DNA from 2 places in the Amycolatopsis sp. CFH S0740 genome. Region 2 is predicted to be linked to the other one. Evidence: riboswitches for the same ligand, from Rfam matches in the RefSeq annotation. Region 2 holds a riboswitch; the other holds the start of a gene.
The links. Region 2 has a riboswitch for thiamine pyrophosphate ahead of thiC (phosphomethylpyrimidine synthase ThiC). Riboswitches for the same ligand answer to the same signal wherever they lie in the genome.

Region 1: it holds a riboswitch for thiamine pyrophosphate, as region 2 does, so the genes downstream of both, EIZ45_RS30090 (thiamine ABC transporter substrate binding subunit) here and thiC (phosphomethylpyrimidine synthase ThiC) in region 2, are expected to answer to the same signal.

What each region holds. Positions count from the first base shown of each region.
Region 1 covers NZ_SDLS01000021.1:81,304-88,707, reverse strand. The annotation lists gene EIZ45_RS30095 (iron ABC transporter permease) at 1-1,047, opposite strand, end outside; gene EIZ45_RS30090 (thiamine ABC transporter substrate binding subunit) at 1,023-2,090, opposite strand; TPP riboswitch at 2,122-2,233, opposite strand; gene EIZ45_RS30085 (4a-hydroxytetrahydrobiopterin dehydratase) at 2,258-2,548, shown strand; gene EIZ45_RS30080 (GlxA family transcriptional regulator) at 3,090-4,076, opposite strand; gene EIZ45_RS30075 (cysteine hydrolase family protein) at 4,179-4,769, shown strand; gene EIZ45_RS30070 (hypothetical protein) at 4,823-5,395, opposite strand; gene ychF (redox-regulated ATPase YchF) at 5,455-6,537, opposite strand; gene EIZ45_RS30060 (DNA-3-methyladenine glycosylase 2 family protein) at 6,640-7,404, shown strand, end outside.
Region 2 covers NZ_SDLS01000002.1:85,352-92,755, reverse strand. The annotation lists gene EIZ45_RS03690 (phosphatidylinositol-specific phospholipase C domain-containing protein) at 1-532, shown strand, start outside; gene EIZ45_RS03685 (hypothetical protein) at 529-732, opposite strand; gene thiD (bifunctional hydroxymethylpyrimidine kinase/phosphomethylpyrimidine kinase) at 749-1,573, opposite strand; gene thiC (phosphomethylpyrimidine synthase ThiC) at 1,570-3,213, opposite strand; TPP riboswitch at 3,207-3,339, opposite strand; gene EIZ45_RS03670 (peptide deformylase) at 3,467-4,033, opposite strand; gene EIZ45_RS03665 (DUF3263 domain-containing protein) at 4,173-4,481, shown strand; gene EIZ45_RS03660 (LytR C-terminal domain-containing protein) at 4,478-5,140, shown strand; gene EIZ45_RS03655 (AAA family ATPase) at 5,292-7,404, opposite strand, start outside.

The DNA.
Region 1 (7,404 bases), on a different contig from region 2:
CAGCCCGACGGCCATCGCCAGCAGCGTCGCGTCGGTGGCCGCGGCGAGCGAATTCTGCGCCGCGATCCAGCCGGACACCTGCAGGGCGTCGTTCTGCCCGACGGTGTTGAGCGCCCGGTATCCGGCGAGGCTCCATCCGTCCGAGCCGGACACCGACTCGACGAGCAGCGAGACGATCGGCGTCAGCAGCAGGCCGAGCACCACGACCGCGGCACCGATCGTCCACCACTCCCCGCCGCGCGGCCGACGTGCGGTGACCTGCGCGGACCGCAGCTTCACCGCGTTCTCCCGCTTCCGGCGCGCCATCGCCCCGAGCACCAGCGCGGCGACCACGGCGGCGAACTGGATCAGTGACAACGCGGCCGCGCCGGAGAGGTCGAGCAGGTCGACCGTCCGGAGGTAGATCTCGGTCTCGAGCGTCCGGTAGCTCCCGCCGCCAAGGATCAGCACCACGCCGAAACTGGTGGCGCAGAACAGAAACACGACTGCGGCAGCGGACGCGAGGGCCGGGCCGAGCGCGGGCAGCGTCACCGACCGGAATGCCCGCCACGGCGAGGCTCCAAGTGCCCGCGCGGCTTCGGTTGCTCGCGGATCGAGGTGCGCCCACAGCCCGGCGACCGTCCGCGCGACGACGGCGACGTTGAAGAAGGCGTTGGCCAGGACGAGCGGCAGCACGCCGCCGTCCGGCCAGATCGCCCGGAAAGCCAAGCCGACGACGACCGTCGGCAGCACGAACGGGACCAGCACGATCGTGCGCGCAAGCCCGACCCCGGGCAGCCGCACCCGCGCCAGGAGGTACGCCACCGGCAGCCCGGCGAGCACCGCGACCACGGTCGACGCGGCCGCGCTGGCCAGCGTGAACCCGGCGAGCCGCCACGTCTGCGGGTCGCCGAGCACGGTGTCGACGCCGCCCGCGGAAAACCCCCGGCCGACGATCGCCACGACCGGCCAGGCGAAGAACACCACCAGGAACGCGACCGGCAGCAGACCGAGCAGCGTGAGCCCGACAGTGCGCGCGGGGATCACGCGCCCATGAGCGAGCGCCATTCCCCGATCCACTTCTCCCGGCCAGCCTGCACCTTGTCCGCGGGCATCGTGGCCGGCGCCTGCGGCAGCGGAGCCGCGGTAGCCCAGCCCGCCGGCAGTTCGACGCCCTGACGCGCCGGGTAGACGTACATGTTCGCCGCGACCGTCGTCTGGAACTGCTGCGACAAGAGGAAGTCGACGACCTTCTGCGCCTGCGGGATCTGCTTGCCGTTGGTGAGCACGCCCGCGTACTCGACCTGGCGGAAGCACGTGTCGAGCAGCGCCTTGGTACGCGGTTTGCCGTCCTCCCCGAGCTCAGCGGCGGGTGACGAGGCGTAGGACACGACGATCGGCCGCGGGCCCTTGCCCGACGAGCCGGAGAAGTCCTTGGTGTAGGCCTCCTCCCAGCCGCTGACGGTCTTGAGGCCGTTGTCCTTCAGCTTCTGCCAGTAGCCCTGCCAGCCGTTCTCGCCGTACTTCGCGACCGTGCCGAGCAGGAAGGCCAGCCCCGGCGACGCGGTGGCCGGGCTCTCCGCGACGGTCAGGTCCTTGTACTTGGGGTCGGCGAGGTCGTCGTAGCTCTTCGGCTCCGGGAGACCCTTGCTCGCGAAGTACGCCGGGTCGATGTTCACGCAGACGTCGCCGAGGTCGACCGCCGCCAGCCGGTGCTGCGGGTCGACGGAGTAGCGCTGCGGGCCGCGGTCGGCCTCCGGGCTGGTGTAGGGCTGGAAGACGCCCTCGCTGAGCGCACGGGAGGCGAAGGTGTTGTCGACGCCGTACGCGACGTCGCCGATCGGGTTGCCCTTCGTGAGCACGAGCTTGTTGGTGAGCGCGCCGGCGTCGCCGGACTTGAGGATCTTGAGCTTGATCCCGGACTGGCGCTGGAAGGCGTCGAGCACGTCCTGCGGGGCGGCGAACGAATCGTGCGTGACCAGCGTGACGGTCGGCGTCTGCTGGTCCTGGCTCGCGGACGACCCGCCCGAGTCTCCGCTGGACAGCGAGCAGGCGCTGGCGAGCATCGAGACCCCGGCGAGGCCTGCCACCGTGCGGACGGTCCGCGACATCATTCTTCCCCTCCTGCACTGCGCCGGATGAGGGAGAGCGATACGGCCTCCCTACGCCGGCATGATCCGGATCCAGGTGCGAACGGTCGCGGGTTGACGGCCCGCCTCTCAGCCCGGCGTACCGGACTCCCGTGGCAATGCCGCAGCGTAGCCGACACCATGGAGTGATGACGCAGCTATTGAACGACTCAGCGGTGGAAGAGGCCCTAGGCACCGTCCCGGAGTGGCAACGCGAGGACGCCGTCATCGTGCGGACGGTCGAACTCCCGTCCTTCCCGGCGGCGATCGAGGTGGTGGGCCGGGTGGCCGAACTGGCCGAGGAAGCCGACCACCATCCGGACATCGACATCCGCTGGCGCACCCTGACCTTCCGCCTCAGCACCCACTACCTCGGCGGCCTGACCGAACGCGATTTCGCGCTGGCCCGCCAGATCGACGAGGTACTGGCGGCCCGCTGACCAGGTGTGATGTCGGCAACCCTGGCAACATGAACGGCCCCTTCGCGCGTCTTCCGGACAGACGCGACGGAAGGAGGCCTCATGGTCCAGGCACTCGTAGTGGGAATGGGTTCGTTCGGCCTGATGGTGGCCGCCGCGGGAGGCGTGCTGTGGCACACCGCGCGCAACCGACGTGACCTTGATCACAAGCGGTAACAGTGAGCTAGATCAAGGCGCTATCCCAGCGGAATCATCGGCACTCGCCCCGCTAGGACTCGCCATGAACAGCACATCCGCCCAGCTCACCGCCGCACAGCGCACGTGGGTCGCGGTGTTCTCGACCGCTGTCGTCCTCCTGTCGATGGTGGTGCTCGGCCTGCTCGGCTGAGCCCCGGCCGGTTCACGGCAGCGGGAACATCCGGATGAACCAGAACATGGCGATTCCGATGAGCCCGACCACGACCGAAGCGCCCCAGACGGCGTAGAGAACGATCCGCACCGGTGCATCTTTGCCGGGTGACCGGGGCGAGTAGGACGTTCGCCGAAATTGCCCCGGCGCGGGTCAGGCGTTCGAGACGAGCCGGAACCGCTCCCGGTACTCGCTGGGCGTCGTGTTCAGCGTCCGCCGGAAAGAGCGGTTCAACGTCGACACCGTGCCGAACCCGCACGTCCCGGCAATCCGCGACAACGTCTCGTCGGTCGTCTCCAGGCGATGCCGCGCGGCCTCGACCCTGGCGTGCTCGACGTAGGCGGCAGGGGTCATCCCCAGCTCCGCCTTGAACACGCGCGTGATCTGGCGGTCCGTCACATGCGCGTGCGCGGCGAGGTCGGAGACGGTCAGCGGATCCGCGAGGTGGGCCGCGATGTACTGCCGCAGCTCGTCGACCCGCCGGGTCGCGGACGCGGGCTCCAGCGACACGCTGAACTGGCTCTGCCCGCCTGGCCGGCGCAGGAACATCACCAGCTGACGAGCCACCCGCGAGGCTGATTCCGGACCGAAATCGTCGGCTACCAGTGCCAGCGCGAGATCGAGGCAGGCGCTCAGCCCGGCACCCGTCCACACGGACCCGTCGCGGATGAAGATCGGATCCGCGTCGACCGTCACCTCGGGATGCTCCGCGGCCAGCTGCCGGGCCGTCGACCAGTGCGTAGTGGCGCGTTTGCCGTCGAGCAGCCCCGCCGCCGCCAGGATGTGCGCGCCGACGCAGACGGACGCCACCCGGCGCGTCCGCCCAGCCATCCTGCGCACCTGCTCGACCACGGCCGGGTCGCATTGAGCGACGACCTCGCCTTTGCCGCCCGTCGTCACGGCCCCGGGCACGATCAACGTGTCGATCGCCTTTCTCCCCAGCTCAGCGAACGTCACGTCGGGCAAGACGCGCACTCCGGCCGAGGTGGTCACCGGGTCCAGCGTCTCGGCGGCGAGCACCACCTCGTAGCCCGTCGGACGGTCCATTTCCCGCTGCAGCAAGGAAAACACCTCAGCGGGACCGGTTACGTCGAGCAGGTCGATCCGGTCGAACAGAACGACGACCACCAGTCTCTTCATTCGCGCCCCCATGTCGGTTTCTGCGCTTTGCATGTCATTGCCGACATCCGAAGCCGAGTCTAGCGTCGCTCGTGCGGAACGGAAACGAGAGGAAACCCCACCATGGCAAGGAAAACGCTGCGGGAGCTGAACGGTTTCGACCAGACCCCGGCAACGCTGGCCGACGCGACGCTGATCCTGGTCGACTACCAGAACACCTACACCCGCGGCGTGATGGAGCTGGAAGGCTGGCGCCCGGCGCTGACCGCGGCTCGGCAGTTGCTCGCCAAGGCCCGCGCCGCCGGTGCGAAGGTGATCCACGTCGTCCACGACAGCGGCGAGGGCACGCCGTACGACGTCCGAGCCGAGATCGGCAGCATCCACCCGGACGTCGCCCCGCTCGAAGGCGAACCGGTCGTCGTCAAGGGCGCGCCGAATTCCTTCGTGAACACCGACCTGGGCGCACGGGTTGACGAAGCCGGGCACAAGAACGTGGTGATCGCCGGGTTCATGACCAACATGTGCGTCACGTTCACCACCGAAGGCGCGTTCCTACGCGGCAACCACCCGACCGTCGTCGCCGACGCCTGCGCGACTCGTCCGTTGCCGACTCCCGCTGGGGAAGTCAGCGCGGATCAACTGCACAACAGCGCTTTGGCAACCATCGGGGATCTTTACGGCGTTGTCGTGCCGAGTGTTGCCGAGCTGAACTGAACCTCGGCCTCGGTCTCGGTCTCGGCGGGTCTTCTCCTGCCGAGACCGGTTCGTCAGAAGTCGATGAACCCCGCGACCACCTCCCGCACGATCCCATCGGATCCCGGAGTGCCGTAGAAGTAGACCGACCCGTAGCCCCAGAGATACTCCTCGATGACGTCCTCGAGCTCGCCCTCGACCGGCCAGCCCTCTTCGTTGACCTGAAAGAGAAACTGATGCCCGTCGGCACGCACTGCGTCGGCGTAGCTCGGCTCGTCTTGAATCAACACCGGCTCGTCCCCGAACTGGACGAGCGCGATCGAGCCTTCCTCGTCAGGCATTTCGGAGAGCGCCGCCGAGCGAAGCCCAGCCCACCCCAGATCGGCCCGCTCCCCGCGCGGCGAGGGCGGGTGCACCAGCGCACGCATCGCCATGTCCGGGTACTGGACGTCGCTGTCGCCGATGTCGAATCCGTTGCGCAGCACCACGGAAACCTCGTAGCCCTGCGCCCAGGGAGCTGCGGGGACGGTCAGCAAATAGCGGTGGGTCGCGAGGAGCGGATGCGCCTCGATCGCAACGGGCGGCGCACCACCCAGACGGCCTCCGTCCGCGCGATCCGGCAAGGACGGGGTGAAGAGCACGGGCATAGAAGGATCCTACGAACCAGGACCGACAATTTCGCGCCCGTGCTCAGCCGCTAAACCGGTCAGACGTTGAAGCGGAACTCCACGACGTCGCCGTCCGCCATCACGTAGTCCTTGCCCTCCATGCGGACCTTGCCCGCCGAACGCGCGGCCGCCATCGAGCCCGCTTCGACGAGGTCCTCGAACGACACGACCTCCGCCTTGATGAAGCCGCGCTCGAAGTCCGTGTGGATGACGCCGGCGGCCTGCGGGGCGGTCGCGCCCTGCGGGATCGTCCAGGCGCGGGATTCCTTCGGACCGGCCGTGAGGTACGTCTGCAGGCCGAGCGTGTGGAAGCCCGCGCGAGCGAGCGCGTTCAGGCCCGGCTCCAGCTGGCCGACGGACTCCAGCAGCTCGCGCACGGACTCCTCGTCGTCCAGCTCCAGCAGCTCGGCCTCGACCTTCGCGTCCAGGAACACCGCGTCCGCCGGGGCGACGAGCTTCGCCAGCTCCTCGCGGCGCGCCTCGTCGGTGAGCACGGCTTCGTCGGCGTTGAAGACGTACAGGAACGGCTTCGTGGTGAGCAGGCTCAGCTCGCGCAGCGCCTCGCCGTCGACGTCCTTCTGCGCCTGGAACAGCGTGCGCCCGGAGTCGAGGATTTCCTTGGCCTTCTGGGCGTTTTCGAGCGCCGGCCGCGCTTCCTTCTTGGTGCGCGCTTCCTTCTCCAGCCGCGGCAGCGCCTTCTCGAGCGTCTGCAGGTCGGCGAGGATCAGCTCGGTGTTGATCGTCTCGATGTCGGACATCGGGTCGATCCGGCCGTCGACGTGCACCACGTCCGGGTCGTCGAACACGCGGATGACCTGGCAGATCGCGTTGGCCTCGCGGATGTTCGCGAGGAACTTGTTGCCGAGCCCCGCGCCCTCGGACGCGCCCTTCACGATGCCCGCGATGTCCACAAAGGACACCACAGCGGGCACGATCTTCTCCGACGAGAAGACCCCGGCCAGCTTGTCCAGCCGCGGGTCCGGCAGCGGCACGACGCCGACGTTGGGCTCGATCGTGGCGAACGGGTAGTTCGCGGCGAGCACGTCGTTGCGCGTCAGCGCGTTGAACAGGGTGGACTTGCCGACGTTGGGCAGGCCGACGATACCGAGGGTGAGACTCACGGCCGGTAAGTCTACGTGCTGCGCGCGGACCGTCGCCGACCCGGTAACGTCGTGTCGGTTTTCCGCCAGTCAGGGCTCTCACCTGCTGGCATCATCGACCGCATGGCTACCTCGACCATTCCGATCTGGCGCGACACCGAGCGCTGCTACCGCGCGGTGACCGCCCGCGACCAGCGGTTCGACGGCCAGTTCATCATGGCGGTGCGCACCACGGGCATCTACTGCCGCCCGTCCTGCCCGGCGCTCACGCCGAAGGCGCAGAACGTCCGCTTTTACCCGACTTCGGCCGCCGCACAAGCCGGTGGTTTCCGCGCTTGCCGCCGCTGCCTGCCGGACGCGGTCCCCGGTTCGCCGGACTGGAACGTCCGCGCCGACCTGGCCGCCCGCGCGATGCGGCTGATCTCGGACGGCCTGGTCGAGCGCGAAGGCGTGCCCGGCTTGGCCCGTCAACTCGGCTACTCGGAACGCCAGCTCGGACGGGTGCTGACCGCCGAACTGGGCGCGGGCCCGATTCGCCTCGCCCGAGCCCATCGAGCCCACTCGGCGCGCTTGCTGATCGAGATGTCACAGCTGCCGCTCACCGACGTCGCGTTCGCGGCCGGGTTCTCCAGCATCCGGCAGTTCAACGAAACAATCCGCGAGGTGTTCGCGACGACGCCGTCGCAGCTGCGCGCGGCTTCGCTCCGCCGCGGAAACCGCAACGAACCCAACGGCGCGACGCGGCTCAGCCTTCGCCTGCCGTTCCGCGCCCCGTTCGACGCCGCGGGCGTGCTGGGCTACCACGCCTCGCGGGCGTTGCCAGGCATCGAAGCCGTCTCCGAGGACGGCTACGGCCGTACTTTGCGCCTGCCGCACGGCCCGGCGTCA
Region 2 (7,404 bases):
CGCGGATCTGCTCGGCAGCCACGCCACGCTGGATGAAGCGTCCAAAGCGGACAACTGGCCGACGCTGGACGCGTTGCGGGGCAAGGTGCTCACCGAGATCATCCCCGGCACTGTCGAAGAAGGAAACCCGACCGACACGCTGCACACCGATGTCGAGTACGTCCGTTACCTGCTGGACCAGAAGGCGGCCGGGAAGCTGAATTCGGTCCAGATCTTCCCGACCGTGCACGGTGCCGCCGGCGGCGATCCACGCGACAAATACACCGCGGAGCAGAAACCGTGGTTTGTCGTTTTCGACGGAGACGCGAGCGAATGGCTCGCGAAGGCCGGAATGTCCTGGTACGACGAAAACCACTACTACGTGGTGATGACGGATGCCCAGAACGTCGCGCCGGCCATCGACGACCACAACCCGACCGTCGACCAGGCGACCCAGCGCGTCGCCGAACTGGCCAAACAGCACGCGTCCGTGGTGACGTCCGATTGGACCGGCCTCACGACCGTGCTGCCAACGGTGGATTCGCGCGGCTAAAACCGCGGCGGCGGCTTCAGCACCGACATCCGGTATTCGTACACCGCTTGCGCTTCGGCGATCCCCGGCCGCGGCGTGACGCCCGATTTGCGGATCGTTTTGACCGCCGAAGCGGTGCGGTGCTCGGTGACCAGGCCGTCGACCTCGTGCTGCACCTCAAGCGGCAGCCGCGCCCACAATGCTTCCGGTGTCTCGCTCATCCGGCCAGTGTCGCATTCACTGCGGATTCGCGAGCCGCCAGAACGGGGAAACCGGGCCGACCCCGGCACCGAGCGGATACGCCTCCTGGACGCAGCGTTCGATGAACCGTTTCGCCTCCGCGACCGCGGTGGGCACGTCCGCGCCCTTCGCGAGCGACGAGGTGATCGCGGACGCCATGGTGTCGCCGCCGCCGTGGGTGTTCTCGGTGTCGATGCGCGGTCCGCTCAACTCGATGACCGCCGAGCCGTCGGTGAGCAGATCGACGCAGTCGGCGGCGTCGTAGAGGTGCCCGCCCTTCACCAGAACCCACTGGGAACCGAACTCCAGCAACGCTTCCGCGGCGGCGCGCTGGCTCTTCGCGTCGGTGACTGTGACGCCGGTCAGCAGCCGGACCTCGTCGAGATTCGGCGTGATGAGCGTGGCGCGCGGAAACAGTTCCGTGCGGATCGCTTCCAGCGCTTCTTCGCGGAGCAGCGCGTGGCCGGTCATCGACGCGGCCACCGGGTCGACCACGAACGGAGTGTCCGTGGCGCGTCCAATGTGGACTTCGTCCAGCGTTTTCGCTACTGCCTGAATGATGTCCGCGGTAGCGAGCATGCCGGTCTTCGCCGCGTTGACGCCCATGTCCTCGGCGACCGCTTTGATCTGCGCGGTGACGACGTCGACCGGGATCTCGGAAAACCCTTGCACGCCCAGCGAATTCTGCACCGTGACCGCGGTGAGCGCGACCAGGCCGTGCACGCCGTTGGCGAAGAACGTGCGCAGATCCGCCTGCACGCCCGCACCACCGCCGGAATCGGATCCGGCGATGGTGAGGGCGGTACGAGGGGTGACTGTCACTGGTTGACCACGGGCAGGTAGACCTTGTTGCCCTGCTCGGAAAACTCCGCGGACTTCTCGGCCATGCCCGCCTCGATCGCCTCCACAGAGGACAGACCGTGCTCCTCGGCGTACTTGCGCACGTCCTGGGTGATCCGCATCGAACAGAACTTCGGCCCGCACATCGAGCAGAAGTGGGCTGTCTTCGCCGGTTCCGCGGGGAGCGTCTCGTCGTGGAAGGACCGCGCGGTGTCCGGGTCGAGCGACAAGTTGAACTGGTCGTTCCACCGGAATTCGAAGCGGGCCTTGGACAACTCGTCGTCCCAGTCCTGCGCGTACTGGTGGCCCTTGGCGAGGTCGGCGGCGTGCGCGGCGATCTTGTAGGTGATCACGCCGGTCTTCACGTCGTCGCGGTTGGGCAGGCCGAGGTGCTCCTTCGGCGTGACGTAGCACAGCATCGCCGTGCCGTACCAGCCGATCTGCGCCGCGCCGATCGCCGAGGTGATGTGGTCGTATGCCGGGGCGATGTCCGTGGCGAGCGGGCCGAGCGTGTAGAACGGGGCCTCGCCGGTGAGCTTTTCCTCCAGCTCAACGTTTTCCTTGATCTTGTGCATCGGCACGTGGCCGGGGCCTTCGATCATCACCTGCACGTCGTGCTCGCGCGCGATGTGCGTCAGCTCGCCGAGGGTTTCCAGTTCGGCGAACTGGGCGCGGTCGTTGGCGTCCGCGATCGAACCGGGACGGAGGCCGTCGCCGAGGGAGAACGTGACGTCGTACTCGCGCAGGATCTCGCACAGCTCGGAGAAATGCGTGTACAGGAAGGATTCCTGGTGGTGCGCGAGGCACCAGGCGGCCATGATCGACCCGCCGCGGCTGACGATGCCGGTGACCCGGCGCGCGGTGAGCGGGATGTAGCGCAGCAGCACGCCCGCGTGCACCGTCATGTAGTCGACGCCCTGCTCGCACTGCTCGATCACGGTGTCGCGGTAGATCTCCCAGGTGAGCTTTTCCGGCTCCCCGTTGACCTTTTCCAGCGCCTGGTAGATCGGCACGGTGCCGACCGGGACCGGCGAGTTGCGCACGATCCACTCGCGCGTCTCGTGGATCCGCTTGCCGGTGGAGAGGTCCATGATCGTGTCGGCTCCCCAGCGGGTGGCCCACACCATCTTGTCGACCTCTTCCTCCACAGAGGACCAGACGGCCGAGTTTCCCATGTTGGCGTTGATCTTCACCAGGAAGTTCTTGCCGATGATCATCGGCTCGGTCTCCGGGTGCTTGCGGTTGACCGGAATCACCGCGCGACCGCGGGCGACCTCGTCCCGCACGAACTCCGGAGTGCAGCGTTCGCGCGCGGCGATGAACTCCATTTCCCGGGTGATGACCCCGGCTTTGGCCCAGCCGAGCTGGGTGTTGTGCTCCCGTCCGTCAGCCCAGCCGGAGCGGAGCGGGTGCAGTCCATTGTGGACATCGATGTTCGCGTCCGGATCGGTGTAGGGGCCGGACGTGTCGTACACGTCGAAATGCTCCCCGTTCGACAGGTCGATCCGCCGCGCCGGAACCCGCAGTCCGGATTCGGTGCGGTGGTAGACCTTCCGCGAGCCGGTGATCGGCCCGGTGGTGACGGACGGGGCGATGGCACCCTGGTTTTCCAGCGTCGTCAACGACGTTCACTCCCTACGCCGGCATTACCCGGTCAGGTTCATGCGGTCGGTGACGCCGGGTGTCCGCGAGATGGACACCAGCCACCCTCTCAGCCCGCCAAGGCGCGAGCTCCCGCGTTGCATTCGGTTGAGGTTGCTTGTCCGACGATGCCATGCGGTGTCGGGTTGACACAACCCTCCCGCCCGTCTGGCCGAAGCACAACGAAGGCCTCCCCGGTGATTTCGGGGAGGCCTTCGGGGAATTCGGCGCGGGTCAGGCGTCCGCGGGTTCCTTGGGCGGCAGCCAGGTCAGGCCGGGAACGCCCCACTTGTTTTTCTTGAGCATCTTCTTCGCCGCGCGCGCGTGGCGGCCGACGAGCCGGTCCAGATAGATGAACCCGTCGAGGTGATCGGTCTCATGCTGCAGGCACCGCGCGAAGTAGCCGGTGCCCTCGACCTCGATCGGATTTCCCTCGACGTCGAATCCGGTCACCTTCGCCCACGAGGCGCGCCCGGTCGGGTACGACTCGCCGGGGGCCGACAGGCAGCCCTCCCAGTCGTCGTCCGGGTCCGGCATGGTCTCCGGGATCTCGGAGGTCTCGAGCTTCGGGTTGACCACCACGCCCTTGTGCTCGACGCCCTCGTCGTCCGGGCAGTCGTATACGAACACTCGCAGGTCGAGCCCGATCTGGTTGGCCGCGAGGCCGACGCCCTCGGCCGCGTACATGGTCTCGAACATGTCCTCGACGAGAGTGGCGAGTTTGTCGTCGAACTCGGTGATCTCGCGCGTGGGCTGGTGCAGCACGGGTTCGCCGGCGATGCAGATGGGGTGGACGGTCACGGACGCCGAGTTTAGTCGGACCCTTCTGGTACACCTGGATCGGACCGTGACGCGCCGTGTCGGATGCCCATGTCGAGCATGGGTTCCGTGGTTCAATGACGCCCGCGGAAGGACTGCCGACACCGATTGCGAGGACCGCATGGACGCCGCGGAGTCGATGGCTGAAAACCAGCCGTCGCCGCCGGAGAATGTCGGTGGCCTGACCGAACGCGAACTGGACATCCTCGCGTTCGAGCGGCAGTGGTGGCGCCACGCCGGGGCGAAGGAGAACGCCATCCGGGAGCGCTTCGGACTGTCCTCCACCCGTTACTACCAGTTGCTGAACACGCTGCTGGCCAAGCCGGAGGCCGTCGCGGCCGATCCGATGCTGGTCAAGCGGCTGCGTAAAACGCGCGCCGCCCGTCAGCGCAAACGCGGGGCCCGGCGGTTGGGGATCGAGCTGTCATGAGCGTCTTCTCGGGACTGTCCCGGCCGTTGAAGGCCGCGGGGGTCGCGCTGATCGGGGTAGCGGTCGTCGCCGCCGTCATCGGCGGGGTCACCGTGCTCAACACGAGCGGCGACCAGAACGCCGGGCCGAGCACGTCCGGCGAGCCCAGCGCGCCCGGCGGATCGTCGTCCGCGCCGTCCTCGTCCTCCTCCTCGGCGCCCAGCTCCGCGCCGTCGTCGCCCGCCTCGTCGGCACCGGCCTCGTCGTCCGCCGCTTCGTCGGCGCCGGCGTCGGGCCAGCCAGGGCAGCCCGGCGGCCAGCCGGGCCAGCAGCCAGGGCAGCCGGGCCAGGCGGGTCCGGACCAGCAGGCCTCGAACAAGTGGGTCACCCTGCGGGTCTACAACAACTCGCTGATCAAGCACCTCGCCGAACAGGCCGCCGCCGACTTCCGCGGTTCGGGCTGGAACGTCGCCGAGGTCGGCAACTACTCGCAGGGCAACATCCCGACCACCACGGCCTACTTCCGGCCGGGCACCGACGAGGAAGCCGCCGCGAAACAGCTGGCCAAGGAGTTCGGCTTCCAGGCCCAGCCCCGGTTCGACGGCATCCAGAACTCGAGCCCGGGCGTCATAGTGATCATCACGAAGGACTATCGGCCCGGCGGCCACCAGGGCAGCTGACCCGGTTCGTGACAGCCCGCGCTACGGCGCGGGCTTTGTCATGTCTGCCGGGCCCGGCGCTCGGCTGCGCTCGAGGTACGTGAGGGGAACCCTGCGGGAATCAGATTCCGTCAGGGTTCCCCTCACGTACAGCTCGGTTGCGGAGGCGTCCTCAGCGTTCCTGCTGCGCCTGCGCGTAAGCCTCCAGCGTCGCCAGCTGCGCGGCGTCCAGCGAGGGCCGCACCGCCTCGCGTGCCTTGTCCAGATGCGCCGCAGTCACCTCGCGTGCCTCCAGCGACTCGCGCATCGCGGTCAGCGCGGCCTCTCGGATCAGCGCGGCGCAGTCGGCGGCCGAGTAGCCCTCCAGTGCCGCCGCGGTGGCCGCGAGGTCCACATCGGACGCGAGCGGGGTGTGCTTCGCCGTCGCGGCGAGGATCGCGGCGCGGGATTCGGCGTCCGGCGGCGGGACGTAGATCCGCCGCTCCAGCCGTCCGGGTCGCAGCAGCGCCGGGTCGACCAGTTCCGGCCGGTTCGTCGCGCCCAGTACGACGACCTCGCGCATCGGCTCGACGCCGTCCAGTTCGGTGAGCAGCGCGGCGACCACGCGGTCGGCCACGCCGGAGTCGGACGACTGGCCGCGGCGCGGGGCGAGCGCGTCGATCTCGTCGAGGAAGATCAGCGAGGGGGCGGCGTCGGCGGCCCGGCGGAAGAGGTCGCGGACCGCGCGTTCCGATTCGCCGACCCATTTGTCCAGCAGTTCCGCGCCCTTGATCGCGAACACGTTCAGCGCGCCGGTGCCGGCGAGCGCCCGGACCAGGAACGTCTTGCCGCCGCCGGGCGGGCCGTACAGCAGCACGCCGCGCGGCGGTTCGATGCCGAGCCGGGCGAACGAGTCCGGGTAGCGCAGCGGCCACAGCACGGTTTCGGTGAGTGCTTCCTTGACCGACGTCATGTTGCCGACGTCGTCCAGCGTCAGGCCGCCGGTGGCCAGGTTGTCCGAAGTGGACAGCGAGATCGGCCGGACGGTGGCCAGCGCGTCGAGCAGGTCCTGCTGGGAGATCTTGGGTTCGTCCACGTCCCGCTGACGCAGCGCGGCCCGCAACGCCGCGTCGCGGCGCAGGGCGAGCAGGTCGGCGGCGACGAAACCGGGGGTCCGTTCGGCGAGCACGCCCAGGTCGGCACCGGATTCGACCGGCACGTCGCGGAGCAGGATCCGCAGCAGTTCGACGCGGGTTTTCGCTTCCGGCAGCGGCAAGCCCAGCTCGCGGTCGAGCAGGTCGGCCCCGCGCAGCCGCGGATCCACCGACTCGGCCCGCGCGGTCGTGGCGACCACAGCCAGCCTGTCCCGGCGCAGCGCGGCGCGCAGTTCCTCCAGGACCACTGTGGCCACCGGCGGCGGCTGGGTGGCCGGGAGCAGCGCGTCGATGTCGTTGATCAGCAGCACGCCGGGACCGTCGCCGTCCGCGGCCCGGTCGATGGCCTCGCGCAGCGAGCGGTGTGCCGCATTCGGTTCCAGCACGGCGATATTCGGCGCGGTCACCGACACCACGCGCACCTTCTCCGCCGCGGCGACCGCCCGCACCAGCGTCGCCTTGCCGACGCCCTCCGGTCCCGACAGCAGCACGCCCAGATGCGCGGAAGTACCCAGCTTCGCCAGCAGCTCTGGCCGATGGAACGCCAGATCGAACCACTCGGCCAGCTTGCGCGCCGCGCCCTCGGCCCCGACCAGATCGGCGACCGGCACCGGCTCGTCCAGCTCTTCCTCGCGGGCCTCGGTGACGACCTCTTCGACGATCTCCGCTTCGAGGTAATCCTCGGCGGCGGTGACAGCAGTGGTGCGAACGAGCGCGGTCGCGGAGCGCGTCGGCGGTTCGCTGGTCGGCGTGCCCGTGCGGGCGCCGTCCCGCCAGCTGACCACTGTGGACGGTCCAACCACGACGACGCCAGCCGGTTCCGTCGCCGTGACGGTCAGCAGTTCGTTGGTCCAGGTCGCCCCGATCACGCGGGACAGCTGCCCACGCACGGCGGCGACGTCCGAGCCCGGCGCGGGCGCGAGGTCTTGCGGCAGCAGGGAAACCGCGTCGCCACGGGTCAAAACCTTGCCGGTGAGCGCGAGCCGCAACGTCTGCGGGGACACCGAAACCGACGCGAGCCGAGACCCGGACACGGTGACCGTCCGGGCAGCAGTCACCTCTGCTGGCGAGACGACAACCTCGCCGCCCTCCGCGACGCCGAGGTTCGACATGGTGACGTCATCGGTCAACACGACCCCCGGCGTCGCCTCC